DNA from 4 places in the Halomonas saccharevitans genome. Region 2 is predicted to be linked to each of the others. Evidence: predicted binding sites of a transcription regulator. Region 2 holds the regulator's gene; each other region holds the start of a gene.
What was found. The regulator FNR, encoded in region 2, switches genes on or off when oxygen is low (the NO sensors DNR and NnrR bind a similar motif). The targets are predictions, from matches to a motif close to TTGATNTANATCAA.

Region 1 (6,954 bases), on a different contig from region 2:
CCTCAACGCCGACGACGTGCTGCGCCGGGATGTGATCAATGCCCTGATGTGCCACGGCCGCATCGACTTCGCCGAGATCGAGGCGGCCCATGGCATCGACTTTCGCGACACCTTCGCCGAGGCCCTCGAGGAGCTCGAGGAGATGGTCGACGACGGCCTGCTGGCCATCTCCGATACCGCCATCGAGGTGCTGCCCGCCGGGCGGCTGATGATGCGCAACGCCGCCATGGCCTTCGACGCCTACCTGAGCCACAGCACCGGGCGCTATTCGCGCACCGTTTGACCCCGGCGGCCATTCTGCTCGGTGCGGTTTTATCCTGCCCAACGTAGTGCGGCGCCCCGAGGGGCGCCGCACTTCTTATTGCTTCAGTCTGGCCTCTTCTGGCCTCTGTCCAGGCTTCTCGGGATCAGCAGACGCCCTGCTCGATCATGGCGTCGGCGACCTTGCGGAAGCCGGCGATGTTGGCGCCCAGCACCAGGTTGGTGGGGTCGTCGAACTCGGCGGCGGTCTCGGCACACTGCTGGTGGATGTTGGCCATGATCGCCTTGAGCTTGGCGTCGACCTTCTCCAGCGGCCACTGCTCCATGCTGCTGTTCTGCGCCATCTCCAGCTGGCTGGTCGCCACGCCGCCGGCATTGGCCGCCTTGCCCGGGCCGTAGGCGATCTTCGCCGCCAGGAAGCGATCCACGGCCGCGGCGGTGGAGGGCATGTTGGCGCCCTCGCTGATGCAGGTCACGCCGTTGCCCAGCAGCGTCTCGGCGTCGGCCTCGGTCAGCTCGTTCTGGGTGGCGCAGGGGAAGGCGACGTCGCCCTGGAGTCGCCACACCGCATGGCCGTCGGCCGGGTAGTCGCCCGCGGGGATGTAGCGGGCCTCGGGGTGCTGCGCCAGGTAGGCCTCGAGCGTGGTGCGCTGGACCTCCTTGAGCTCGCACAGCAGCGCCAGGTCGATGCCGTTCGGGTCATGGAGGGTGCCGCGGGAGTCGGAGCAGCTGACGGGAATCGCGCCGAGCTCGTGCAGCTTCTCGATGGTGTAGATGGCCACGTTGCCGGCGCCGGAGACCAGGCAGGTCTTGCCGGCGAGGGTTTCGCCGCGCGCCTCGAGCATGTTCTCGGCGAAGTAGACGGCGCCGTAGCCGGTGGCCTCCTTGCGCCCGATGGAGCCGCCCCAGTTGAGGCTCTTGCCGGTTAGCACGCCCTCGTAGCGGCCGGTCAGGCGCTTGTACTGGCCGTAGAGGAAGCCGATCTCGCGCGCCCCCACGCCGATGTCGCCGGCCGGCACGTCGGTGGTCGGGCCGATGTGGCGGTAGAGCTCGCTCATGAAGGCCTGGCAGAAGCGCATGATCTCGCCGTCCGAGCGCCCCTTGGGATCGAAGTCCGAGCCGCCCTTGCCGCCGCCGATGGGCAGGCCGGTGAGGGCGTTCTTGAAGATCTGCTCGAAGCCCAGGAACTTGATGGTTCCCGAGGTCACGCTGGGGTGGAAGCGCAGCCCGCCCTTGTAGGGACCGAGGGCCGAGTTGAACTGGACGCGGTAGCCCTTGTTGACCCGCACCTTGCCGGCGTCGTCGGTCCAGCAGATGCGGAACATGATCTGCCGCTCGGGCTCGACGATGCGCTCGATGATGTTGTGATCGAGGTAGTGGGGGCTGCGCTCGAACAGCGGACGCAGGCACTCGAGCACCTCCTCGGCGGCCTGGTAGAACTCGGTCTGAGCAGGGCTGCTCTTGCGAAGCGCCTCGAGGGTGTCGTGAACGTAGGGCATGGTGCACTTCCTGTTCGGTGGAAAAAGGTTCCACGCACTATAAGGCAATGCACCATTATGCAGCAAGCGCATGGGTCATGCGGGTATTGGACATAGTATTGACGCGAAATGCCTTTAAAAGCGCAAAAAACTATGCACCAAGATAAAGCATTAGGATAATTTAATAGATGGTGAGTCAACGTAATGGCGGTCCGATCCGGCCGGTATGCGTGAATCGTCCCGGAAGGGGGAGAGGCTGGTGAGTGAGCGAGAATGCCTCGGGGGGGCGCGGAGGGTGAGGGCAGGAGGGTGAGGCCGCGCAGGCGCGGCCATCTCCTCGGCACCGGCCCGCCGTCACCTCGCGTTAGCCTCGATTCCGCTCCGCGGTGGCCCATTCGGGACGCGCCGTAAAGGCGCCGAGGGGTCGCGTACGGCCCCGCGGCGACATCGCCTGCGTTGAGGCAATTTCTATACATCTTGTGCTTGAGTCTTTCCGTTAGTCTATATATGGTACGCAGCCCTCGGGAAACGCGCTGCTGGCGACGGCTTGACGCACGTCAGTGCAGGCGGTTTAGATGCCCCCTAGGATGAGCGCTCCGGCGGCCCAGCCGCACCGACGTCATCAGGAGAATCCTCATGTCTCTGCCCCATCCGCCGTTGTCGCTTCCGCGCCCACCCGCCCCGAGCCGCCTGATCCGCGCCCTGGATCCCCGGGTGCCGCTGGGCGTCAAGCGCCGGCTGGTGGAGCCGCTGCTCAACCGCACCTTCGCCGAGCCGCTCGCGGAGGGCGAGTTCGATGCCTTGGAAGGGCGCCGGATCAGCCTGACCATCGAAGATCTCGGCGTGACGCTGACCCTGGGCCTCGCGGATCAGCGCCTGGTGCTCTGCCGTGAGCCCGGCGAGGCGACCATCCGCGGCGGCTGGCGCGAGTTTTTATGCCTGGCCACCCGGCGCGAGGATCCCGATAGCCTGTTCTTCCAGCGCCGCCTCTTGATCGAGGGCGACACCGAGCTTGGCCTGACGGTCAAGAACCTGCTCGACGGGCGCGAGGAGGGCTTCGCCCAGGGTCGCCTCGGCGAGTGGCTGCTGCGCCTGGAGCGCCTCACGACGCGCGATCGCTGATCTCGCCGCCCGCGCCGGCCCGTATTTCTCTATCGATACCGATTCATCACGACACCGCTCTGGAGACCCCGACATGAGCACATCCGCCAAGGCCCTCAAGACCTCCAACGAGGTGCCCCTGCAGGTGCCTTCCCGCGATATCTGGGACGCCAAGTATCGCCTCAAGGACCGCCACGGCCACGCCGTGGACCAGGACGTCCATGCCACCTGGGAGCGTGTCGCCAAGGCCCTGGCGGCGGTCGAGGGCGATCAGGCCGAGGCGTGGCTGCCGAAGTTTCGCTGGGCGCTGGAGAACGGCGCCATCCCGGCCGGGCGGATCATGTCCAATGCCGGCGCCGAGGCCTACAAGCCGGCGGTGAGCCTGATCAACTGCACCGTCTCGCGCACCATCCGCGACTCCATGCACGACATCCTCGACTCGGTGGTGGATGCCGGCATGACGCTCAAGGCGGGCTGCGGCATCGGCTACGAGTTCTCGACCCTGCGCCACAAGAACGCCTTCGTGTTCGGCGCCGGTGCCGGCACCAACGGCCCGCTGGCGTTCATGGATATCTACGACAAGATGTGCTTCACGGTGGCCTCAGCGGGGGGGCGCCGTGGCGCCCAGATGGGCACCTTCGACGTCGGCCATCCCGACGTGAAGAGCTTCATCGAGGCCAAGCGCGAGGCGGGCCGGCTGCGCCAGTTCAACCTCTCCCTGCTGATCACCGACGAGTTCATGGAGGCGGTGAAGAACGACGCCGACTGGCCGCTGGCCTTCCCGCTCCACCCCGGCGAGAAGGACGACGTCGAGGAGAGCGAGCTGATTTACCGCGACTGGCCGGTGATCGAGGAGGGCTACACGGTCGATGACGAGGGGCGCGTGGCCTGTCGCATCGTCGAGGTGATCCGTGCCCGCGAGCTGTGGGACACCATCATGGCCTCGACCTACGACTTCGCCGAGCCGGGCTTCATCCTGATCGATCAGGTCAATCGCATGAACAACAACTGGTTCTGCGAGGAGATCCGGGCGACCAACCCCTGCGGCGAGCAGCCGCTGCCGCCCGAGGGCGCCTGCCTGCTCGGCTCGGTGAACCTGACCCGCTTCGTCATCGATCCCTTCGGCAAGAAGCCGCGCTTCGACTGGGAGCGCTACCGCCAGGTGGTGGCGATCTTCACCCGCATGCTCGACAACGTGGTGGAGATCAGCGGCCTGCCGCTGGAGGGCCAGCGCCGCGAGATCGAAGCCAAGCGTCGCCACGGCATGGGCTTTCTGGGGCTTGGCTCGACGATGACCATGCTCAAGATCCCCTACGGCTCGCCGGAGTCGCTGGCCTTCACCGAGGAGGTGAGCCGCAACCTGGCCCTCGAGGGTTGGAAGCAGGCGCTGGAACTCGCCCGCGAGAAGGGCGCGGCGCCGGCGCTCAGCGAGGACTACGCGATCACCCCGCGGATGATGCGCGAGCGTCCCGAGCTCAAGCAGGACGGCTACGAGGTCGGCGACAAGGTGCCGGGGCGCATCCTCCACGCCCGCTACAGCCGCTACATGCAGAAAATCGCCGAAGTGGAGCCGGAGCTGGTCGCTCAGCTCGCCGAGCACGGCGCGCGCTTCACCCATCACAGCTCGATCGCCCCCACGGGCACCATCTCGCTGTCGCTTGGCAATAATGCCTCCAACGGCATCGAGCCGTCGTTCTCGCACCGCTACTTCCGCAACGTCATCCAGGCGGGCAAGAAGACCAAGGAGCAGGTCGAGGTGGTCTCCTTCGAGCTGGCGGCCTATCGCCACTTCATCGCCGCCGAGGCGGTGGAGAGCGACCTGCCCGACTACTTCATCACCGCCGACGCGGTGAGCCCCAAGCAGCACGTGGCGGTACAGGCGGCGGCTCAGGTGTGGGTCGACTCGGCGATCTCCAAGACGGTCAACGTGCCCACCGAGTTCGCCTTCGAGGAGTTCAAGGACCTCTACCTCGACGCCTATGCCAGCCAGCTCAAGGGCTGCACCACCTTCCGCTTCAACCCCGAGGCCTTCCAGGGCGTGCTGGTGCGCGAGGACGACCTCAAGAACACTACCTACGTCTTCGAGCTGGAGAACGGCGAGACCGTCGAGCTCGCCGGCGACGAGAAGGTCATCTACGACGGCGAGGAGCACAACGCGGCGAACCTCTATGACGCGCTGAAGGAAGGCACCTATGGAAAGTGGTAAGCCACGACCTACTGCGCTCGCCAAGGCGGCGTTGCAGTCTTACTCGGAATGCTCATTTACGGCTCGTAAACTCCGCTTCCTCGAAAGCCTGCGCCTTGCCTCGCCTTCGCTCGTAACGGCCGTGGGTGGCCGTTACTCGAGCGTCACAGCACACTTTTCCGGAGGAGCCTCCTGATGGCCGTCGAGATCAATTCCAAGATCGTGTCCTACAGCGTCAAGAAGGCGGTGGAAGAGCCGCCGCTGGCCGAAGAGAACCCGCTCACGGTGCGCATCCCGTCGCGCCCTGAGGGCACCCTGGAGGCCGTGTCGGAGAAGATCTCCTACGTCGGCGCCGAGGGGCGCAAGAAGGTCTACCTGCTGGTGTCGTTCATGCCGGTGGAGGGCGTGGTCAACGGCAAGCGGGTGGTGATCGAGCGCCCGGTGGAGTTCTTCTTCCCCTCTGGCCAGCTCTCCAGCGAGCACCAGTGGATCACCGCCACCATGCGCAGCCTGTCGCTGGCCGCCCGGGGCGGCTACGTCACCCAGGCGGTGGCCGACCTGCGCAAGGTGGCCTGGGACAAGGGCCTGGTGCGCTGCGGCATGAACCGCTGGGGCAAGCCGGTGTTCCACGACTCCGAGGTCGCGGCCATCGCTTGGTCGATCCAGCAGATCCTCTACCGTCGCGGCTTCCTCGATCAGGACGGCCACCAGGTGCCGGTGGAGGAGCTGGTCGCCCGCTACGCCCAGCGCCTGGCGAGCGGCCAGCCCTGGCATCCGCCCACCCCGGAGGAGGTCGAGCAGGCCGAGCGCAAGGCGCAGGACCAGAGCGGCGGCGGTCCCGCCGTGGTCGGCCACTGCCCCGAGTGCAACGGCGAGCTGATCATGATGGACGGCTGCCCTACCTGCTACTCCGGCTGCGGCTGGTCCAAGTGTGGATAAGCGGGCCCGCTAGAGGGCCTGTGGATAACGCAGACCGGCCGGGCTGATCGTCCACCCTGGCCAGCAGACGCCCCGGAACGCAGTGCGCTCCGGGGCGTCTTGCGTTGGTATCTGCTCGGAGAGTCGTTCCCTTGCGGCGGACCCGCTGCGGGATCAGGCGCGCAGTGCCAGGGTCTCGAAGCGTGGCGCCAGCCGGGCGACCAGGCCCTCGAGATCGGCCCGGGAGGGCCCGCCGGGTACCGGCGCGGCGTAGCGCGGGTCCAGGCACTGGTCGTGGCGGGCGAGCTGCAGCGCATAGTGGCGCACGCCACGCGCGGCCAGCGTCAGGGCCAGGCGCTCGATGTCGGCCAGGGTGAAGTCGCGCCCGTGCAGCGTGGTGCGACACTCGAAGTCGACGCCGCCCTCGAGCATCACGTCGAGGCTCTGGGCCAGCCGCGGGGCGATGCCGGGGTGCCCGACGATCGTTTCGACCCGGGATGCCTCGCCCTTCACGTCCAGCCCCACCCAGTCCAGTCTGGGTAGCAGGGTCTGCAGCCGTTGCGGGTAGACGCCGGCGGTATGCAGCCCCACGGCGAAGCCCAGCGCCCTGACCTCGCGCACCGCCGCGGGCAGGTCGCGGTGCATGACGGGCTCGCCGCCGCTGAACACCATCCCCTCCAGCAGCCCACGGCGCCGCTCGAGGAAGTCACGCACACTGGCCCACTCCGCGGTCTCGCCGCGTCGCGGGGTGAGCATCTGGGGGTTGTGGCAGTAGCCGCAGGCGAGCGGGCAGCCCTGCAGGAAGATCACGCCGGCCAGGCGCTCGGGAAAGTCCAGGGTGGTCAGCCGGGTCAGCCCGGCGACCGGCAGGCGAATCTCGCGGGGTGCGTCCATGGCGGGGCTCCGGTGTGACGAGGGGCAGGGTGGCGAGGAAGATGTGAACACCGCCGGGGCGTTCCCCGGCGGCTCGGGATCAGCGGGCGGCGGCGCGCTCGGCGAAGGGGGTGCGCT
Region 2 (6,954 bases):
AGAAGACACGCCTGCTCACCGAGCGCCGCGCCGAGGGCGGCGTCACCATGGCGGGCTTCATGCTGGCTCGCGTCAGCGAGTGCATGCGTTCCCCCCTGCTGGTGGCGGCCAGCACCAGCCTGGCCGAGGCGGTACATACCCTGAATGACAGCCACGCCGACAGCCTGCTGGTCGAGGGCGAGCAGGGGCCGGGCATGGTCACCAAGACCGACCTGCTCAACGCCCTGGTGCTCGAGGGCCTGACCCAGCAGAGCCCGGTGCAGGACGTGGCGCACTTCGCGCTGATCACGGCGACGCCCGAGCAGTACCTGTTCGAGGTGCTGGTCCAGATGACCCGCTGCAAGGTGGAGCGCGTCGTGGTCATGGAAGGCGACCGGCCCTGCGGCGTGGTCGAGCTGACCGATGTGCTCAGCTACTTCTCCAGCCGCAGCTACGTGGTGAGCCTGCAGGTGGAGCAGGCGGACAGCCTCGAGGCGCTGTCCGCCGCCAGCCGTCGCACGCCGGAGCTGGTCAAGGCGCTGATGGCCCAGGGCGTCAAGCTGCGCTTCGCCATGGGGCTGTTGGCGGCGCTCAACGGGCGCATCATGAACAAGGCCTGGGGATTTCTGATCGACGAGCAGTATCACTCGGAGAGCTGTCTGATCGTGATGGGCAGCGAAGGGCGTGGCGAACAGATCCTCAAGACCGACCAGGACAACGGCCTGATAGTGGCCGACGAACTCGACTGGCCCGACTGCCAGGCGCAGATGCAGCGCCTCACCGAGACGCTGATCGAGTTGGGCTACCCGCCCTGCCCCGGCGACATCATGGTCTCCAACCCCGAGTGGGTGGGCACCGAGAGCCAGTGGCGCGAGCGCATCGCGCAGTGGGCGGCGAAGCGCGACGGCGAGAGCCTCATGCGCCTGGCGATCATGCTCGACGCCCATGCGGTGGCCGGCAACGCCTCGCTGCTCGAGCGGCTGCGCGAGGAGCTCTTCGAGCGCTGCAGCCGCGACGAGATCCTGCTCTCCTACTTCGCCCGCACCGCGCTGCGTTTCTCCACGCCGCTGACGCTGTTCGGGTCGCTGAAGAAGCCTCAGCACGGAGTGGACATCAAGAAGGGCGGCATCTTCCCCATCGTCCACGGGGTACGCACCCTGGCACTCGAGCGGCGCATCACCGCGACCTCCACCCTGGAGCGGCTGGGCGCGCTGGTTGCCGACGGCCGGCTGGAGGAGCGTTTCGCCGAGGACCTGGGCGAGGCCCTGTCGCTGTTCACCGAGCTGAGGCTTCGCCAGCAGCTCGAGCGCCTCGATGACCCTGAAGGCAAGGGCGAGGCGCCCGACCGGGTGGTGGTGCAGGAGCTCTCCTCCCTGGAGCGGGACCTGCTCCGCGAGGCCCTGCACATCGTCAAGGAATTCAAGCAGCGGCTGTCGCACCGTTTCCACCTCGAGTACTCCTGACGCACCACGCGTCTCGACGCTGCTCGATCCACTCAACAACAGGAGGTGGCCTGATGCTAAGGGCCCTGCGCCGCGCCGCGGATCGACGCCGTCAGATCGACGGCGATCACGGCTGGCTCTTCGCGCCCTATACCGGCGAGGAGCTGGTCGCCATCGACTGCGTGACCACCGGCCCCGACCCGCGTCGGGCCGAGCTTTTGTCGCTGGCGGCGGTGCGCCTGTGCGGGGATCGCGTCCTGACCAGCGACTCCCTCGACCTGCGGCTGGCGTGTCCCTCCAGCCTCGGTGGCGATTCGATCCGCCGGCACGGCCTGCGCGGCATCGACCTGGCGGAGGGGGCCGGCATCGACGAGGCGCTGGCACAGTTCCTGGACTTTGTCGGCAATCGCCCGCTGATCGGCTGGCGCCTGGACGACGACCTGACGCTGCTCAACCGCTACCTTCGGCCGCGCTTCGGGTTCGACCTGCCCAACGCCTGCATCGACGTGGCTCAGGCCTACTATCGCCGGCTGCGTCGCAGCCATCCCGAACTCGTTACCCGGCCGCGCTTCGAGCAGGTGGCCGAGCGCCTGGGGGTGCCGGTGATGGGGCGGCACACGGCGCTCGGTGACGCCGTGACCACGGCGCTGATCCACCTGCGCCTGACCCGCAGCCCGCCCGAGATTGAACGTTTCTGCTGATCGCCGCGTGTCTATTGATCGCTTCGATACGGGCGGCCCCGCGTCGCCTGTCGGCGGCGAGAATGGTAGGATAGCGCCCGCCATTTTCCAGCCGCCCAGGCAGCGCCGATACCATGCCAGACGCCCTGATGTTCGATCCCCGCGACACCGCCCCGCGGCCCGTCGCCGACCCCGCGACGCCTCCCTACGAGCTCGACGCCTCGGAAAAGCGCGCCTTCAACAAGCTGCAGAAGCGGCTGCGTCGCCAGGTGGGCAACGCCATCATCGATTACGGGATGATTCATGAGGGAGACCGGGTGATGGTCTGCCTCTCCGGCGGCAAGGACAGCTACACCCTGCTGGAGATCCTGCGCAACCTGCAGCGCAACGCGCCGGTGAACTTCTCCCTGGTGGCGGTCAACCTGGACCAGAAGCAGCCCGGCTTCCCCGAGCACGTGCTTCCCGAGTACCTGGACAGGCTCGACGTCGAGTACCACATCCTCGAGCGCGATACCTACTCGGTGGTCAAGGAGAAAACGCCCGAGGGCAAGACCACCTGCGCGCTCTGCTCGCGGCTGCGGCGCGGCTCGCTTTACGGCTTCGCCGAGGAGATCGGTGCCACCAAGGTGGCGCTGGGCCACCATCGCGAGGATATCCTCGAGACGCTGTTTCTCAACATGTTCTTCGGCGGCAGCCTCAAGGCGATGCCGCCCAAGCTGCTCTCCGACGACGGCCGCAACATGGTCATTCGTCCGCTCGCCTACTGCCGGGAGGCCGACATCGCCGAGTTCGCCCGGCGCATGGAATTCCCGATCATTCCCTGCAACCTCTGCGGCTCCCAGCCGAACCTGCAGCGCCAGGTGGTCAAGGAGATGCTGGCCGAGTGGGAGGCGTCGCATCCGGGGCGGCTCGAGAGCATGTTCAAGGCGGTCACCAACGTGGCGCCCTCCCAGCTGGCCGACCGCGAGCTCTTCGATTTCGCGGGCCTCGAGGAGAAGCAGGCGCGCCTCAATGCCGACCGCATCGCGCTGCACAACGAGCTCTGAGCGGCCAATCTGATAGCGCCGAGCGGCTCACTGAAGGGCGGCAGTCTTAAAACAAGGAACCCCATCGGAGACGAGCTCCGATGGGGTTCCTTGTTAGTGACTGATTCGTAGCGGCTTGGTCAACCTGCTGCTTGGCGCTGCTAGCGGCAGCCTTCCTGTTCGGCCACCTCGATCAGCGATTCCAGGTCGAGGATGTTCACTTCGCGGCCGGACACGGCCACCAGGCCCTGGGACTGGAAGCGACTCAGGATGCGGCTGACGGTCTCCACCGCGAGCCCCAGGTAGTTGCCGATGTCGGCCCGCGACATGGACAGCCGGAAGCTGTAGGGCGAGTAGCCACGCCGCCGGAAGCGGTCGGAGAGGCTGGTGAAGAAGGTCGCCAGGCGCTGGTCGGCGGTCTTGCGCGACAGCAGGCGCATCATGCGGCGATCGTCACGCATCTCCTTGCTCATGCTGCGGTAGAGCTGGCCGCGCAGCTCCGGCAGGGATTCGGAGAGGGCGTCGAGGCGATCGAAGGGGATCTCGCAGACCGTGGTGGTCTCAAGGGCCACCACCGTGCCTGGATAGCGCTCCTCGTCGATGCCGTCGAGGCCCACCAGTTCGCTGGGCAGGTAGAAGTTGGTCAGCTGGTCCTCGCCGCTGCCCTCGGTGGTCACCTGCTTGAGGCTGCCCGAGCGCACCGCGAAGACGCTGGTGAAGTGAGTGCCCTGGCGGAACAGTGCCTCGCCCTTCTTCAACGGCGGTCGGCGGCGGATGATGGCCTCAAACTGATCCATGTCCTGCACTTCGAGCGCCAGCGGCAGGCAGAGCGAGCTCAGGCTGCAGGTCTGGCAGCGAGTCTCGTTCAGCAGTGCGCGGCGCCTGCCGGTTGCGGGGTCGGGCATGCTCTCCTCCATGGATGATGGCTCAGTGCTCATTATGGGGGATAGTCGCCCACCGGCAAAGCACCGCTTAACACCTCGTCGCTGAACTTGGCATTCGGGGCGTGGCATTCAGGGCCTGGCATTCAGGACGCGGCGGGGTAGGCGTCGAAGGCCGCCGCCAGCTGACGGATCAGCAGGCGACCGGTGGGCGTCACGCGCCACTGTGCGCCCCGGCACGCGATCAGGCCCTGCGACTCGGCGCGGGCCAGGCGCGCCAGCGGTCCGGCGAGATGGGCCTCGGCGTCCAGGCCGAAGGCCGCGCCGAGCTCCGCCAGGTCGAGATGGAGATCGCACATCAGCCTCTCGATGGCAGCGCTTCGCAGCCGATCGTCCAGGCTCAGCCGATGGCCGACGGCGGTGGGCAGCTCCCCCCGCTCGAGGGCGGCCTCGTAGTCCTCAAGCTTCTGCGGGTTGCGAACGTGCAGGTCCTCCAGGCGGGAGACGGCCGTGACGCCCAGGCCCACCAGGTCGTGGCGGTCTCGCCCGGTCACGAGGGCCCTGGCCAGGCGGTCGTCGCCGCGCACGAAGCGGTCGTGGCCGAGATGCACGTAGCCCGCGGCGGCGAGCCGCTCGATGGCCGCCTGCAGCATTCCCTGGACCTCCAGCGGGGCGGGCAGGTCCTCGGGGCGGATCTGGCGCTGGTGGGGAAAGCGCTCGGGGTGGTGCTGGTACTGAAACAGCGACAGCCGCGACGGTGCCATGGCGATGACCTGATCGAGCGTGGCGACGAAGCCGCCAAGGGTCTGGCGGGGCAGGCCGAGAATCAGGTTCAGGTTCACGGAGTTGAAGCCCAGCCGGTCCGCCTCGTCGAGCAGCTGTTCGGTCAGGCCGCGGCCCTGCTGGCGATTGATCGCCCGCTGGACCTCGGGATCCAGGTCGAGCACCTCGAGGCTCAGTCGGTTGAAGCCCAGGGCCTCGAGATGACGCAGGGTGAAGACGTCGGCCTCCCGGGGGTCGATCTCGATGAGGTACTCCCGGTCGCGATCGCCGGCCAGCCGGAAGCGGGCATCCAGCCGATCGATCAGGTCGCCCATCTGGTTCAGGGTCAGGAAGGTCGGCGTACCGCCGCCCCACTGCAGGGAGCGGACCTCCCGGCGAGCGTCCAGATGGCGACTGGTCAGCACCATCTCGCGGTCGAGTCGAGTGAGATAGGCCTCGGTCAGTCGGGTGTCCGAGGTGGTGACCGGCCGACGGGTGCAGTGGTAGCAGGCCTGCTGGCAGAAGGGCAGATGCACGTAGAGCGACAGCGGACGCGCCGCGGCGTTGCTGTGCTCGAGTGCCTGGCGGTAGTCCTCGGCGCCAATGCCGTCGCCCATCGCCTGGGGCGTGGGGTAGAAGCCATAGGCGGGAGCCGGCGAAGCCGCCGCGAAGGGGGCGTCGCTAGCGGGTGCGGTTGACGCGCGAGGGGGCATGGTCGGCCCTCCGGAGGGAAACATGCCTTTATGCTAGCGAGGCGCCAGTTTTGCCGCGTTGAGCTGCGTCAAGCGAAGCCGCGATCGGCGGAGTCGTCAGTGCATCGTCGCCCCGGGCAGCAGCGTCCACAGCTGCCAGAGGGCGAAGGCGATGATCGACAGCGCGGACAGCGTGCGGGTGGCCGGATGGCGAATCAGGGCGCCGAGCTGGCGCGCGGCGAGGCCGGTGGCCAGCAGGGCCGGCAGGGTGCCGAGGCCGAAGGCGCCCATCAGGGTCGCGCCCCGCCAGGGATCGGCGATGGCCAGGCTCCAGGCGAGCATCGAGTAGACCAGGCCGCACGGCAGCCAGCCCCAGACGGCGCCCAGGGCGAACGCCTGGGGCACCCGGACCACCGGCATCAGCCGCCGCCCCACGGGCTCGAGGTGGCGCCACAGGCGCCTGCCGACCGCTTCGACCTTGAGTAGCCCCTTCCACCAGTCGGCGATGTAAAGCGCCATCAGGATCAGCATTACCGCGGCCAGGCCCTGCAGCACCAGGCGTGCCTGGGGACTCAGGGCGATCAGCGTACCGAGCCCCGCCACCAGGGCGCCGGCCATCATGTAGCTCGTGATGCGCCCTAGATTGTAGCCGAGCAGCAGCCCCGAGAGTCGGGCCGGGCTTCTCATGCTGGGCGGCACGGCGAAGGTCAGGGCGCTCATGATGCCGCCGCACATGCCGATGCAGTGGGCGCCGCCGAGCAGGCCGAAGACGAAGGCCGCCGCCAGCGGGGGAAGGTCGAGTCCGGTGGGGTCCATCAGTTGCGGCGATCCTCGTCCCGGGGCGCGTCGGCGCCGGCATCGCCGTCCGATGGGGCGCGCGGGCGGTCGTTTTCGTCCTCGTCGAAGAGGATGCGGTAGGCGGGACCCTCGAGGTCCTCGAACTGGTCGTGCTTGACGGCCCAGAAGAAGGCCCAGACCGCCAGTCCCAGCAGGATCAGCGAGAGGGGGATCAACAGGTAGAGAATGCTCATGCGTTTACCAGCCTGGGGGAGTCGGTGCCGGTGGGCCGTTCAGGCCCGGTGCGGGTCAGGCGCAGGGCGTTGCCGACGACGACCAGCGAGCTCGCCGACATGCCGATGGCGGCGAGCCAGGGGGGCACGAAGCCCATTGCCGCCAGGGGCAGCGCCGAGACGTTGTAGATCAGCGACCAGGCCAGGTTCTGGCGGATGATCCGCCGGGTGGCACGGCTGGTCGCGATGGCCTCGACGATACGCCCCAGCCGAGGGCCCAGCAAGACGGCGTCGGCGCGGGTGCGGGCGAGGTCGGTGGCGCCGTTCATGGCGATGGCCACGTCGGCCCCGGCCAACACCGGCACGTCGTTGATGCCGTCGCCCACCATGGCCACCCGCTCACCGTCGGCCTGCAGTGCCTGGATGCGTGCCAGCTTGTCTTCCGGGGAGGCCGCCGCCTGCCAGGTCGCGATACCCAGGCGT
Region 3 (6,954 bases), on a different contig from region 2:
GGGATATGGTCGAGCCCCGCGGCGAAGTCGGGCAGGTGGCTGCGCTCAAGCACCATGCGCCCGTCGCGGTGGCGGTAGCAGTCGAGCACCGCAAAGCCTTCGACCGAGTGGTTCCACTCCAGGCACCAGCCCTCGCCCTCGGGCATGGGCAGGCTTACCAGGCACTCGCCGGCGGCGTCTCGCACCTCCAGCCGGGCCTCGGTCAGGGACGGATCGGCCGCGGCCGCCGGAACGCCGACCGCCAGGCCCACACACAGCAGCAGGGCGGGCAGCCAGGCCCGCCCCGCGATCAGGCGTGATGCGTGCATCGAACGTCAGGGACGCTGATGGTCGCCGATCTCCGCACCCACTTCCTCGTAGTAGCGCAGCGCGCCCGGATGGAAGCCGATCGGCGTGGACTCCACGCTGAACTCCACAGTGGTGTCGTTGGCCGCCGGGTGGATGGCGATCAGCTCGTCGGTCTGCTCGAAGAGCACCTTGGTGATCTGGTAGGCCAGCTCCTCGTCCATCTCGCTGCTCACGGCGAGCACGTTGGGGATGCCGATGCTCTGCACCGCCTCGCCCATGCCCTCGTAGAGGCCGGCCTTGAGCTCATAGGCCGCGAAGACGGGCTCGGCCTCCTTGGCCTTGGCGATCTCCTCGTCGGTCAGCCCGACCAGGCGGATGTCGCGGGTGGTGGCCAGGTTCATGATCGAGCTGGTGGGCGGGCCCACGCTCCAGAAGCCGGCGTCGATATCGCCGTCACGGATGGCATCGGCGGTCTCGTTGAAGTTCAGGCGACGCGCATCGAGGTCGTCATAGGTGATGCCGTTGGCCTCGAGCAGGGCCTGGGCGTTGACCTCGGTGCCGCTGCCCGGCGCGCCCACGGAGACGGTCTTGCCCTCGAGGTCGGAGAGCGATTCGATGCCGGAATCGGCCAGGGTGACGATCTGCACGGCGTTGGGGTAGATCGAGGCCAGCGCACGGATGTTCTCGAGCTGGCGGCCCTCGAAGTCGCCGGTGCCGTTATAGGCCTGGTAGACGGTGTCGGCCAGCGCCAGGGCCAGGTCGGAGTCGCCGCGCCACACCAGCCCCATGTTCTCCACCGAGGCACCGGTGACCTCGGCGACGGCATCGGCCCCCTCGATGTGGTTACCGATCAGCTCGGCGAGACCGCCGCCATAGGGATAGTAGGTGCCGCCGGTGCCGCCGGTGGCGATGGAGAGCTGCTGGGCGGCGGCCAGCGGGGCCGTGGCCAGCAGCGTGGCGGTAGCGGCATACTTCAGGATTCGCATGGCATTCCTCCGGTCCTGGAACCAGGTTGTAGTGGATTGTTGTTGTAAATGGTTGTTATGAGTTGTTCCGGCACCAGATCGCGGTGCCTCAGGCAACGCTAGCACGGGGCGAGCGTGAGCCACCATGCCACTATTTCTACGTTCTCTGATATTTTCGGCAATCCTCCTTAGGTCGACATCGCAGGATCACGACTCGACCAGCTCCTTCACCTTGTCGACGATGTGCGCGCCGATGGGCAGCGCCGAGGTGGCCGCCGGGGACGGGGCGTTGCCGACGTTCACGGTGCGCCGCGTGTTGACGAACAGGAAGTCGTCGACGAGCTTGCCGTCGCGGGTCACCGCCTGGGCGCGCACCCCGGCCGGATAGGGTGTGAGGTCATCGAGGGTCAGGCTCGGGCAGTACTTGCGCACCAGCTCCAGGTAGCCGCGCTTGTACAGCGAGTTCTTCATCTCGGTGAGCCCCGGCCGCAGATTCTTGCCCAGCACCCGGAGGATGCCCGGGTCGCTGAACATCCGCGCCATGTCGACAAGCGAGACGTCGCGCTTGCGGTAGCCCTCCCGGGCCAGCGCCAGCACGGCGTTGGGCCCCACGGTCACGCTGCCGTCGATCATGCGCGTCAGGTGCACGCCCAGAAACGGCATGGACGGGTCCGGGATGGGGTAGATCAGGTGATTGACGATGGCGTTGTGCTCTGCGGGCAGCAGGTAGTACTCGCCGCGGAACGGGCAGATGCTGAAGCCGGGGTCGCGGCCGAGCATGCGCACCACGCGATCGGCCATCAGCCCCGAGCACGACACCAGGTAGCGTCCGGTGAACTCGCCCGCGCCGGTGGTGACCACCAACTCCTGGCGGCGCTCCGCCAGGGCGGTGACCTCGGCCCCGTAGCGGATCTCGCCGCCCAGGCGCTCGAACTCGGCGGCCATCGCCCGGGTGACCTCGGCGTAGTCGACGATGCCGCTGGAGGGCACGAAGATGCCGGCGATGCCGGTGATGTTCGGCTCGCGCTCCTTGAGCGCCTCACGGGAGAGCCACTCGCGCTCCAGGCCGTTGGCCGCGGTGCGATCCCACAGCGCCTCCATGCGCTGCTTCTCCTGCTCGTTGGTGGCCACCAGCAGCTTGCCGCAGATGTCGTAGGCGATGTCGTGGGCAGCGCAGAACGCCTTGGTGGCCCGGTTGCCCTCCAGACAGAAGCGCGCCTTGAGGCTGCCCGGGGTGTAGTAGACCCCGGCGTGGATGACACCGCTGTTGTGGCCGGTCTGGTGGCACGCCGCCTCGCGCTCCTTCTCCACCACCAGCATGCGGCGATCGGGCCAGGCCTGCTGGAGCTGCATGGCGGTGGACATCCCCAGGATGCCGCCGCCGATGATGATGAAATCAAACATGCCGTCCTCGTTGTGTCATGCGACGGCCACGCCGCGGTCATGGCGTGGCCCCGTCAGGGTACTCTCGCGTGGGGCATGGCGTCTCAGGCCGGGTTCTTGACGAATGGCTCGAGGCTGGCTCATGAATGGCCCACGCCTGGCGCGAGTTGCGCAGTTTTCTGGCGTGGGTGACATGGCCTCGCTGGCGCCTCGGCTCGCGGCGCAGATCGGGAGCAACCGCTCGACCCTTCCGCCATGCGAGGGGCCGAACGACGGCCCTTGAGGAGCGTTGAATATCCCGCACCGGTGGTGCCTCGATGCCCCCCCGCCGGAGGGTCGATTTTTCCCCGAAAATTCCTCGAAAGGAGACTGGCAAAAACGCTCTTCAGCCGCCATAGTGTGCTTGTCGCAATTGCCAACTGGAGCATCATGAGCACGGCACGTCTTACCGCCCACGCGGAACCGACCGACCCTCCTCGAAGTAGCCCTGGCCTCGATGTCAGGGACCTGGAAAAACGTACGCGCCTAATGCGTATCATCACACGGCTGATCGCCGTGTCTGACCTGGGCAGCCGCGAAATCGCTCGCCGCGCCGGTCTGCCGATGCAGAAGATCAGCGACCTCCTCTCGGGGAAGCTGGAGCATCTCTCGGTTGACGAGATGCGCCTGGTCTATCACAGCATCGATACGAGCGGGACACCCACGCCGCCCTGATCGATGGACGCCTCGGGCACACGCTCCGGCATCAAGAACAGCGAACGCTCCGCCTCTCGGCGGGGCGTTTTTTTTGTCTCTTCCTTCTCATCAATTCACTTAAATTTCAGAAACTTACTCAGACATTACGCCAACATTAAGAGCTTGCTAATGATCTCTTGATCGACATCAAGTGCCCCGTCACGGGTCGCCGTTAGCCTGCGGGTCATGCCTTTCGCCATGCGCGAAAGATCCCGCCCCATCCAGGCCACCGGAGGCGCCATGGACCCCATTCGCCGTTCCCTTCTCGGCCAGCTGGCCCGCTTGAGCGCGGGCGCCGCGATGGTGCCGCTATCGAGCGTCGCCAGTGCCGGCATCAACCAGCAGCCGCCTCGTCGTGAAGGCGACCCCAGCAAGCGCTACGGCATGCTCATCGACCTGCGCCAGTGCATCGGCTGCCAGGCCTGCACCGTGTCGTGCCATATCGAGAACGCCGCGCCGCTGGGCAGCTTCCGCACCACCGTCTCCCAGTACGAGGTGGCGCACCAGGAGACCGGCGAGGTCGCCACCTTCATGCTGCCCAGGCTCTGCAACCACTGTGAGAATCCGGCCTGCGTGCCGGTCTGCCCGGTGGAGGCCACCTACCAGCGCCAGGACGGCATCGTGGTGGTGGACAGCGACCGCTGCGTGGGCTGCGCCTACTGCGTCAACGCCTGCCCCTACGACGCCCGCTTCATCAACGAGCGCACCCAGACCGCCGACAAGTGCACCTTCTGCGCCCACCGCCTGGAGGCCGGCCTGCTGCCGGCCTGCGTGGAGAGCTGCGTGGGCGGTGCGCGGATCATCGGCGACATGCGCGACCCACAGAGCCAGATCAGCCGCATGATCGCCGAGCACAAGGACGAGCTGATGGTGCTGCAGCCCGAGAAGAACACCCTGCCCCAGGTCTTCTACCTCGGCATGGACGAGCGCTTCGTCACCCGTCCCGATGCCGAGCCGGTGGCCCTGGACGTCCTCGACCCCCACGGCAAGGAGATGGGCTATGAATTCGGCCATTGAGCTGCTCGCCCCGCGCTACGACATCGCCTGGTACCCCTGGGCGGTGCAGTACTTCTTCATGATCGCCCTCTCCTACGCCAGCCTGTGGCTGGCCGCTCCGGGGCTGGTGTTCGGCAAGTCGCGCTGGCTACCCACCGCGCGCCTGGCGCTGCTGGCCTGCCTGACCACCACCCTGGTGGCACCGGTGGCGCTACTTGCCGACCTGCACCAGCCGCTGCGCTTCTGGCACTTCTACGCCTACGCCAACGGCCACTCCTGGATGTCGGTGGGCAGCCTGCTCCTGCCGCTCTATGTGGTGGGCGTGATCGCGCTTGCGTGGCTCGCCTGGCGCCCGGCGCTGCAGGCGAATCGTCAGGCGCCCGGGCTCAAAGGCCTGCTCGCCCGCTGGCTGTCGCTGGGCGAGGCGCCGACGCCGCGCGCACTGCTGGTGCTGGTGGGTCTCGCCACCCTGGCGCTCTCCACCGGCATCATGCTCTACACCGGCGCCGAGGTGGCCATCGTCAAGGCCCGCCCGCTGTGGCACACCGTGTGGCTTCCGCCGATGTTCGTGGCCACCGGCTTCATCGCCGCTTCCGGCCTGATCCTGCTGCTCAACCGGGTGGCCGGTGAGCGCAGCACCAGCGTCGTCGGCCAGATGCTCAAGGTGATGCTGGTCGCCTGCCTGGCGGCGGGCCTCATTGCCGGCAGCTGGTTCCTCGACGGCATCAACGCCAACGTCGGCTCGGTGGCCGCGGCCCTGGAGTCGGTGCGCGGCAGCCCCGAGTGGCGGCGCACCGCCCTGTGGGGCGGGCTCACCGGCGCGCTACTGTTCAGCGCACTGCTCTACCTGCTCACCCGTCCTGCCGCGCGGCGCCCGACGCTCTATGCCTGGGCCTGGGTGCTGGGCCTGGTGGCCCTGCACGTCGGCTGGATGTTCCGCTGGGTGGTGCTGATGGATGTACAGACCGTGGCCCGTCACAGCGCCGGCTTCCATCACTACGGCGTTCCCGCCGGCTCCTCCGGCATCCTCGGCATCGTCGGCACCTTCGGCCTGTGGCTAGCCGCCATCCTGCTGATCGACCTCTTCGTGCCGTGGCGCCAGGCCCGCCAGGGCGGCCGCGGCGCCGATGTCTCCCCCGCGCCCGCCAGCGCCGCCTCTCCCGACTCCTCTCACGATCATGCCCCCGAAGGAGCGCCTCATCATGGCTAAGTCGTCCGCAGATCCGTCACGTCGCCGCTTCATGAAAGGCGCCGTCGCCGCCGGCGGCGCCGCCACCTTCGCCGCCGGCTACGCCGACCCGCTGCTCAAGATGGGCAAGGGCCTCACCGGCAGCGCCGGCGAGACGCCCAAGCACCGCATCCACGGCAACTCCCTGGCGCCGGAATACAGCGTCGACCCGGCCAGCGGCGAGCTGACCCTGAACCCCGGCCAGCGCCTGGCCTTCACCGTCTGCTACGGCTGCACCACCAAGTGCGGCGTGCGGGTGCGAATCGACAACGACAGCGACCATGTGCTGCGCGTCGCCGGCAACCCCTACCACCCGCTCTCCGCCGACGAGCACCTGCCGATGCGCACCCCGGTGGCGGAGGCCCTGCGCGGCCTCAGCGCCTTCGGCGACCAGGGCCAGCAGAACCGCTCCACCGCCTGCGCCCGCGGCAACGCCATGATGAGCCAGATCGACAGCCCCTTCCGGGTGACGCACTGTCTCAAGCGGGTCGGCGGGCGCGGCGGCCGCGAGTGGCAGAAGGTGCCCTTCGCGCAGGTCATCGAGGAGATCTGCGAGGGCGGCGACCTGTTCGGCGAGGGCCAGGTGGAGGGCCTGCGCGCCATCCACGACGTCGAGACCCCGATCGACCCGGCGAACCCCGAGTACGGCCCCAAGGCCAACCAGCTGATGGTGATGGAGGCCACCGACTACGGCCGCTCCGCCATCCTCAAGCGCTTCGCCTTCAACGCCTACGGCACCCGCAACTACGGCCATCACGGCTCCTACTGCGGGCTGGCCTTCCGCATGGGCTCCGGCGCCGTGATGAACGACATGAAGAAGTTCGCCCACGTCAAACCGGACATCCAGAACGCGCGCTTCATCATGTACATCGGCTGCGCCCCTAGCCAGGCCGGCAACCCCTTCAAGCGCCAGGGCCGCCTGATCGCCCAGGCCCGCGCCGCCGGCACTCTGGAGTACGTGGTAGTCGACCCGGCGCTCAACGCCTCGGCCTCCCACGCCGCCGACCACAACCGCTGGGTGCCGATCCGCCCGGGCACCGACAGCGCCTTCGCCATGGCGCTGATCCAGTGGCTGCTCGACCATGAGGGCTACTCCCGCGACTTCCTCGAGATGCCCGGCCAGGCCGCTGCCGACGCCGCCGGCGAGGCCACCCACTCCAACGCCACCCACCTGGTGATCGACAGCGAGGCGCACCCGCGCCGCGGCCACTTCCTGCGCGCCAGCGACCTGGGCCGGGCCGAGGCCGGCGCCGAGGACGACGCGCCGCTGGTGATCGCCGACGGTGCACTCGTCGACGGCGAATCGATGATGGCCGCCGAGCTCTTTGTCGACCGCGAGGTCGAGCTCGGCGCCGCCCA
Region 4 (6,954 bases), on a different contig from region 2:
TGGGTGGCAACGCGTCGCTGCTGGCGCTAGGCGACGAGTGATCCCCGCTCGTCATCACAACAAGACGGAAGGACCCTCTGATGATTAAAAGCAATGCCGCTACTGGCTTCATCTCCGTGCCCTGCCCGATCGCGATGCTCGCCATCGACGCGACGGCCTGAAGGCGCACTAACAACTTGTCGGTGCTACATCCGACCCAATAATTTGGAGAAGTTCATATGGCTATTGGCGTGTGGATCAGTCTATTTGCCTACTTTGCGCTCATGATCGCCATCGGCTTTTATGCGATGCGCAAATCCACTTCCACGTCTGAGGATTACATGCTGGGCGGCCGGGCCCTCAGCCCCCAGGTCGCCGCCCTGTCGGCGGGTGCGTCGGACATGAGCGGCTGGCTGCTGCTGGGCTTGCCAGGCGCCATGTTCGTGTCAGGGCTGGGGTCGGCCTGGATTGGCATCGGCCTGCTCGTGGGGGCGTTCTTCAACTGGACGCTGGTGGCACCGCGCCTTCGCGAACAGACGGTTCACTATGGTAACGCGATCACCATTCCGGAATTCCTGGCCAACCGGTTCCCGACTCGGGCCATGTCGCTGCGAACGGTATCCGCCATCGTTATCGTGGTCTTCTTCGCGGTCTACACGGCGTCGGGCCTGGTCGCGGGCGGCAAGCTGTTCGAAAGCGCGTTTTCCGGCGTTATCAACATCGGCGGCATGAGCGACTACGCTGCGGGCGTCGTCATCACACTGGGCGTGGTGCTGGCCTATACAGTCGTCGGCGGCTTTTTGGCCGTGAGCATGACGGACTTCGTGCAAGGCTGCATCATGATGCTGGCCCTGGTGATCATGCCGGCGGTGGTGCTCTTTGGCGAAGGTGGCGGCGGTTTCAACCAGGCGTCCCAGACGCTGAATGAAGTCGACCCCACGTTGCTCTCCTGGACGGAGGGGCTGACCATCGTCGGCTGGCTGTCGGCAGTGACCTGGGGGCTTGGGTATTTCGGGCAGCCGCACATCATCGTGCGCTTCATGGCCATCCGGACCCTGAAGGACGTCCCTGTTGCCCGTAACATCGGCATGAGCTGGATGCTCATCTCTCTGATCGGCGCAATCTCGCTGGGTGTGTTCGGGCGGGCCTATGCCGTCCGCAACGGCATGAATGTGGAAGATCCGGAAACGATCTTCATCATCCTGGCGGACCTGCTGTTCCACCCGCTGATCACCGGCTTCCTCTACGCGGCCCTGCTGGCGGCGATCATGAGCACCATTTCCAGCCAGCTGCTGGTGTCGTCTTCCTCACTGACCGAGGACTTCTACCGCCTGTTCCTGCGCAAGGAGGCCACGGACAAGGAGACCGTCACCATAGGCCGGATCAGTGTCGTCCTGGTGGGCCTGGTGGCAGCCGTCATTGCCTCCGATCCGGACTCCCAGGTTCTGGGCCTGGTCAGTAATGCCTGGGCAGGCTTCGGTGCGGCGTTCGGCCCGCTGATCATCCTGTCACTGATGTGGTCGCGCACCAACGGTGCCGGCGCCATCGCGGGCATGGTGGTCGGTGCCGTCACCGTCATGATCTGGATTTCACTGGGCTGGAACGCATCATTCCTGGGCGGACCCGGTGTGTACGAGATCATTCCCGGCTTCATCGCTGCCTTCGTTGCCATTATGGCGGTGAGCAGCGCGACGGCCGATGCCGGTGAGTATCAGCACATTACTCGCTAAAAGAGCGCGAATAACGCAATCCACGTAGTAAAAGGGCTCCCGCGGGAGCCTTACCCATCGATACGCCAGCGATGGGAGCACATGAAGAGAGCCGCCTTCGGGCGGCTTTTTTCGTCTCGGGTTCAGCGCCATGCCTCAAGGCAAACGATCACACTCGCGAATCCCCACAGGGTCCATCGGCTGAGCCCTGCGCCCGCCAGGCGCGAAAGTCCGCCTTCCCCCACCTCGAGGGCCATCGGCCGCACAAAAGCCGTCCCCAGCGCCCAGGCGCCGACCAGGATCAGTGGCAGGCGCCACGCCATCGGCAGAGCCTGGATGGGCTCGGGGCGAAGCAGCAGCCAGAGTGCCAGCAGCGCCGCCAGCAGCAGCGACAGCAGCGGATGGTCGAGGCGTCCGGCAAAATCGGCACTAACGAGAGGTCGGCCAGCCATGAGCGACTCCGGTGTCATCATCCCCCTTGAGTGAAGCCGAATTTCGGCGTGCTTTCGAGGCGCCGTGAAGGAAAAGTGAAAAAGTTATACAAGGGCTTTATTTATCGGCTATGGTAACTGCAAGTCTCGCAGAAAAATCCCCAAGACGCCTATCTCACCGGTAGCAAAATGCGACAAGACATTAACAAGATTCCTTCGCTACGCTAATAAGTGCCTTCTTCCCCACCACTCGCCCGAACGGTCGATGACACGAGGAACCCTCCCATGAATTCCAGACATCTGATCGCTATGGCCTCCCTCGCCACAACCGCCCTCGCCACCGCCCCGATCGCCGAGGCCTACCAGGTCGACGACACTGTCATGCGCGGAGGTATCGCCAAGGCCGAGGTTACCGACGACAGCGGCTCTCTCGACATTCTCGGGGAGCTAAAGGCCTTCGACCCGCGCAGCATGTCCTCCGGTGCGAGCTACCTGTTCAGCAACAGGCCGGGCATTGAACTCAACGGCATCGCGGCTTTCGGCAAGGCCGCGGGCAGCGTGGATCGCCTGCCCCTCAATCTAATGATCCACGTCTACCCGATGGGCGACAGCGGCTCGCTAATACAGCCCTACGTGGGGAGCGGTCTCGACTACACCCACATCTCCGAGGAAGAGCTCGAGGGGTTGGACGTCGATGAGCCCTACGGCCCGGCCGGCCAGGACGGTCTTGACATGGCGGTGACGAGCTATCTCTTGATCGGGGCCTTCGCCCGATATGCGATTACCGATGCCGAGGTCGGCGCCAGCGGCGCGGCTCCGGGCGAGGCCGATATCGACCCCATGATCCTCGGCGACGGCGCCACCTTCCGCTTCTGATCCGCCCCCATGCATGAAGGCCAAGACGTCACACCGCCGCGAGGGGCCTGAGTCTCAGAGTAAGCATGTCTTTACCTGCAGCCTCATAACGCACTACTCTTGCGCTGGATCAATATTCTCCAAAAAAGATGCCGATAGACTATTAGCATGATCCGATGCGGCAAGGCCGCCGCCCCCTCATCCATCAGGAGATGACCCATGCGCAAGAACGCCCTTTCCTCGCTGCTCGTGGCCGGCATTGCCGCCGCCGCCTTTACCACCAGCACCCAGGCCTTCGCCTACGGCGCCGGCGACTTCTTCACCCGCGTGGGCGTCGCCAAGGTCGAGCCCAAGAGCGATAACGGCACTATCGCCGATGGCGCTATCGAAGTAGACGTTCAAGATGACAGCGCCTTCGCCTTTACCCTGGGCTACCGCTTCACCGACAAGCTGGGCATCGAGCTGCTGGCCGCCGAGCCCTTCGATCATGACATCGAACTCAACGGTGCAAACGTTGCCGCCACCGATCACCTGCCGCCGACCCTGACCGTGCAGTACTACCCGCTGGGCGGTACCGACGCCCGCGTGCAGCCCTATGCCGGCATCGGCGTCAACTACACCATGTTCTCCGATGAGGAAATCGAAGGAGCAGATCTGGAACTGGATGACTCCTGGGGCGCGGCCGGCCAGGTGGGCGTCGACCTGCTGATCGACGACAACTGGGCGCTCAACGCCGCCGCCTGGTACCTGGATATCGACACCGACGCCAGCCTCAATGGCAACGACATCGGCGAAGTCGAGATCGACCCGGTGGTGGTGATGGCCGGCATCAGCTACCGCTTCTGATCTGATCGCCTCGACCGACACGACAAGGCCCGCCATCTGGCGGGCCTTGTTGCGTCTGGGCCGGATGAAACGGGGCGAAGCGAACGGCTAGCGCGGGGTATCCCGCGAGAGCCCGAGGGCGGCCAGGGTCGGTGCATCGAGGCCTGCCACCGCCTCCACCGCGGCGAGGCGGGCATGATAGTCGGGCGTCAGGAAGGGCTCACCGGCCAGCAGGTGCTCGAGGTACTCCCGAGCCGGACGCAGGGCCTCGGCGGTGGTGCCCGGCGCGGCCATGTAGACCCAGGCCTCGATCGTGCCCTCGCGGGTCGCGATCGGCAGGCGATGACGGCCGTACTCGTGGGGATAACCCTCGAAGGGGTCCATGTCGCGGATCTGCTCGGGGTGCGCGAGCTCGAACAGCGCGCCCTCTACCCGCTCACCACCCGACGGGGCCACGTTGGCATGGGCGATGCCCGCCACCCTCGAGGCCTTGTCGAAGCGCAGGCCATGATCGTGCAGCACGCCGGCAAGCGCCCGGCGGGTACGACCGATCCGGGCGGCGACCCGGGCGGCATTCATGTTACTGCCATAGGCAAAATAGAAGGGCATCGGGCGGCCTCAGTTCTCGGTGACCAGGCGATCGATCTCCTCGACCACGCGGCACATCAGCAGCCGGTCACTGGCGCGCGTGTCCTCCTGGGTCAGCCAGGCCTCCACCGCCGGCGCCACGTCACACTGGGCCGGCATCGGCGAGCGTGTCTCGACCAGCACCTCCAGGCGCGCGATGAAGACGAAACGCAGCCACTGGGGCAGCGTCATGGTATCGATGCAGAATGGCTGCACGCTCTCGAAGGCGTTCGCGTCAGGACGCTCCATGCGCCACAGGCTGGCGGCCTTCATGGTGGCCTCGAGCTCGCGCAGGGCGTCGCCGAGTTCATCGTGAACGGTCATGATCAATCTCTCCGGTACATTTGTCGCTATTATCCCCGCTTGGCCCCGTCACTGGCCACCCCGGCGGGTTGTCCACCGCTCGGAAGGCGACGCACGTCGATCTTGTGCACAATGCACAGATACCCTGAATGGGCCTGTGGATAAACGCTGGAAAGGTGCCCCTTGGCCAGGCCTCATGGGCCCTGACGCCGACTGATCAGGAAATGACCAGCACGGCGGCACCAATACGACGCCCCGGGACGGCTGACAGCACCCCGGCGCCGCGGTAGAGTGCACGGTTCGTGACCCGGAGACAGCATGCAACCGATCAACAGCCTTCACGACTTCTTTCAGCGCAGCGGCGCCGAGGTGCGACTCTATCACCTGGGGCGGCGCGTCGAGCCCTGCCCGCTCGACACCCTGGCCGCCTTCGAGGCCGGGGAGCTGGCCTGGCCGGCGCCATGGCAGGGCACCGCGCGCCTGGCCATGGTCTTCCGGGTCGGTGAGATGGACGACCCGCTGATCTGGTTCCTGGCCCTGCCGCTGGACGAGCAGGGCCACCTCAATCCGGCCCCGCGCGATGCCTTCGTGCAGCGCCTACTGGAGACTCTGGGTCGCAGCGTTCAGGGCCTGGGACGGGCCGAGGGCGAACGAATCGATAACCTGATGAAGGACAATCCGCTGGCCTTCACGCCCTCGCTGCCCTTCCGAGCCGTGCTGCATGCGCGCGCCAGTCGGGATGCCGGCCAGCCGGCCAGCGAGCACCTGGAACCCGCCGAGGCCTACCTGACCGGGCAGCAGGCGATCGACTGGCGCGCCCTGGGGCTGCAGGGGCTGGCCGACGCCGCGTTGCGCCTGGATGCCGCCACGAGCCAGGCTGTCGCCGCCCGCCTCGACGCCCTGCCCTGCGAGGTGTTGACCTCGCTGTGCTATTGCCTGGAACACGTGGCCATCGACGATGCCCTGGCAAGCGCGTTGCGGCGGCGGGGCGAGGCCGCTGGCGCCAGCGGCGATATCGAGACGTTCTGCGCCTGCGTGCGCGCCATGGGCGGCGCCTCGACGGAGCAGGCGGGCGCCTGGTTCGATGCCCTGCTCGACGATCCGGATGCCTGCGGCCCCGACCTGCTGGCGGCCATGGCCGGGCGGGGCTGGCACCACCTGGAAGACGCCGAGCGCCTGCCCCGCTTCCTCAGGCGACTGGCCGAAGCGCCCGGCACCGACTTCATGGCGGTGGCCCGTGACCTGGCCCTGATCCCGCGGCTGCGCCTGCCGCTGCTGATGACGCTGCGCGACGCCGAGGCGGATTCCGCCATTGGCCGGCGCCTGGCAGACCTGTCACGCTGAGCGCAGAGACCTGGGAGCGAGATGATGAAAGAACTGCCCTATACGCCCAAGGCGGTGATCGGTCGCCGCGAGATGGTGACCCTGCCGGAGCTGCATCTGACGCTGTGCGCCAAGGCCGACACCGGTGCTCGGACCTCGGCGCTGCACGCCGAGGACATCGAGTCCTATGAAGAGGATGGGCTCCTCTGGGTCGGCTTCACCACGCGCAGCGGCGGCCCCGGCACGCCGGCCCACGTGCATCGCATGCACCTGCACGACCGGCGCCGGGTGACCAGCTCCAACGGCCAGGCCGAATGGCGCTACGTGATCCGCACGACCATGCAGCTGGGCACCCTCTCCTTCCCGGTGGAGCTCAGCCTGACCGACCGCCGCGACATGCGCCACCCCATGCTGCTCGGGCGACGCGCGCTGCGTCGCCTGCTGGTGGCACCCGGCGTCGCCTTCCTGCACGGCGAGCCTTGACCCACGCCGTCCTACATCGCCCACGCCCTACACCGCCTCTGCCCCGATCCGGAGTCCTGCTGAATGCATATCGCGCTGCTGTCCCGCAATCGTAACCTCTACTCAACGCGGCGCCTGATCGAGGCCGCCGAGCAGCGCGGCCACAGCGCGCGCGTGGTCGACACCCTGCGCTGCTACATGAGCATCGCCTCGCATCACCCCTCGATCCACTACAAGGGGGAGGAGCTCGAGCCTTTCGACGCGGTGATTCCGCGCATCGGCTCCTCGGTCACCTTCTACGGCTGCGCGGTGCTGCGCCAGTTCGAGATGATGGGCACCTACGTGCTCAACGACAACGTCTCCATCACGCGCTCCCGGGACAAGCTGCGCTCGCTGCAGCTGCTGTCACGCAAGGGGCTGGGACTGCCGATCACCGGCTT

Region 1: ubiT (ubiquinone anaerobic biosynthesis accessory factor UbiT) is a predicted target of FNR. The motif match lies at 2,287-2,300, and genes of this name have one in related genera.
Region 3: dsrO (sulfate reduction electron transfer complex DsrMKJOP subunit DsrO) is a predicted target of FNR. The motif match lies at 3,509-3,522, and genes of this name have one in related genera.
Region 4: RSO68_RS14955 (OmpW/AlkL family protein) is a predicted target of FNR. The motif match lies at 3,095-3,108, and genes of this name have one in related genera.

The regions. Positions count from the first base shown of each region.
Region 1 covers NZ_JAVXUR010000002.1:389,083-396,036, forward strand. The annotation lists gene hemN (oxygen-independent coproporphyrinogen III oxidase) at 1-283, shown strand, start outside; gene gdhA (NADP-specific glutamate dehydrogenase) at 408-1,760, opposite strand; gene ubiT (ubiquinone anaerobic biosynthesis accessory factor UbiT) at 2,376-2,861, shown strand; gene RSO68_RS07275 (adenosylcobalamin-dependent ribonucleoside-diphosphate reductase) at 2,935-5,046, shown strand; gene RSO68_RS07280 (ribonucleoside-diphosphate reductase) at 5,221-5,964, shown strand; gene RSO68_RS07285 (anaerobic ribonucleoside-triphosphate reductase activating protein) at 6,118-6,837, opposite strand; gene nrdD (anaerobic ribonucleoside-triphosphate reductase) at 6,917-6,954, opposite strand, start outside.
Region 2 covers NZ_JAVXUR010000004.1:321,341-328,294, forward strand. The annotation lists gene RSO68_RS11925 (DUF294 nucleotidyltransferase-like domain-containing protein) at 1-1,442, shown strand, start outside; gene RSO68_RS11930 (3'-5' exonuclease) at 1,496-2,122, shown strand; gene ttcA (tRNA 2-thiocytidine(32) synthetase TtcA) at 2,236-3,147, shown strand; gene fnr (fumarate/nitrate reduction transcriptional regulator Fnr) at 3,288-4,031, opposite strand; gene hemN (oxygen-independent coproporphyrinogen III oxidase) at 4,154-5,482, opposite strand; gene RSO68_RS11950 (sulfite exporter TauE/SafE family protein) at 5,579-6,277, opposite strand; gene ccoS (cbb3-type cytochrome oxidase assembly protein CcoS) at 6,277-6,492, opposite strand; gene RSO68_RS11960 (heavy metal translocating P-type ATPase) at 6,489-6,954, opposite strand, start outside.
Region 3 covers NZ_JAVXUR010000003.1:121,344-128,297, reverse strand. The annotation lists gene RSO68_RS08620 (DUF1850 domain-containing protein) at 1-308, opposite strand, end outside; gene RSO68_RS08615 (TAXI family TRAP transporter solute-binding subunit) at 315-1,274, opposite strand; gene lhgO (L-2-hydroxyglutarate oxidase) at 1,461-2,657, opposite strand; gene RSO68_RS08605 (XRE family transcriptional regulator) at 3,066-3,350, shown strand; gene dsrO (sulfate reduction electron transfer complex DsrMKJOP subunit DsrO) at 3,612-4,388, shown strand; gene nrfD (NrfD/PsrC family molybdoenzyme membrane anchor subunit) at 4,372-5,577, shown strand; gene RSO68_RS08590 (molybdopterin dinucleotide binding domain-containing protein) at 5,570-6,954, shown strand, end outside.
Region 4 covers NZ_JAVXUR010000007.1:37,075-44,028, reverse strand. The annotation lists gene putA (bifunctional proline dehydrogenase/L-glutamate gamma-semialdehyde dehydrogenase PutA) at 1-41, shown strand, start outside; gene putP (sodium/proline symporter PutP) at 219-1,709, shown strand; gene RSO68_RS14965 (hypothetical protein) at 1,832-2,140, opposite strand; gene RSO68_RS14960 (OmpW/AlkL family protein) at 2,405-2,995, shown strand; gene RSO68_RS14955 (OmpW/AlkL family protein) at 3,194-3,820, shown strand; gene RSO68_RS14950 (gamma-glutamylcyclotransferase family protein) at 3,908-4,408, opposite strand; gene RSO68_RS14945 (YqcC family protein) at 4,418-4,750, opposite strand; gene RSO68_RS14940 (DUF3549 family protein) at 5,048-6,073, shown strand; gene RSO68_RS14935 (ATP-dependent zinc protease family protein) at 6,098-6,535, shown strand; gene rimK (30S ribosomal protein S6--L-glutamate ligase) at 6,599-6,954, shown strand, end outside.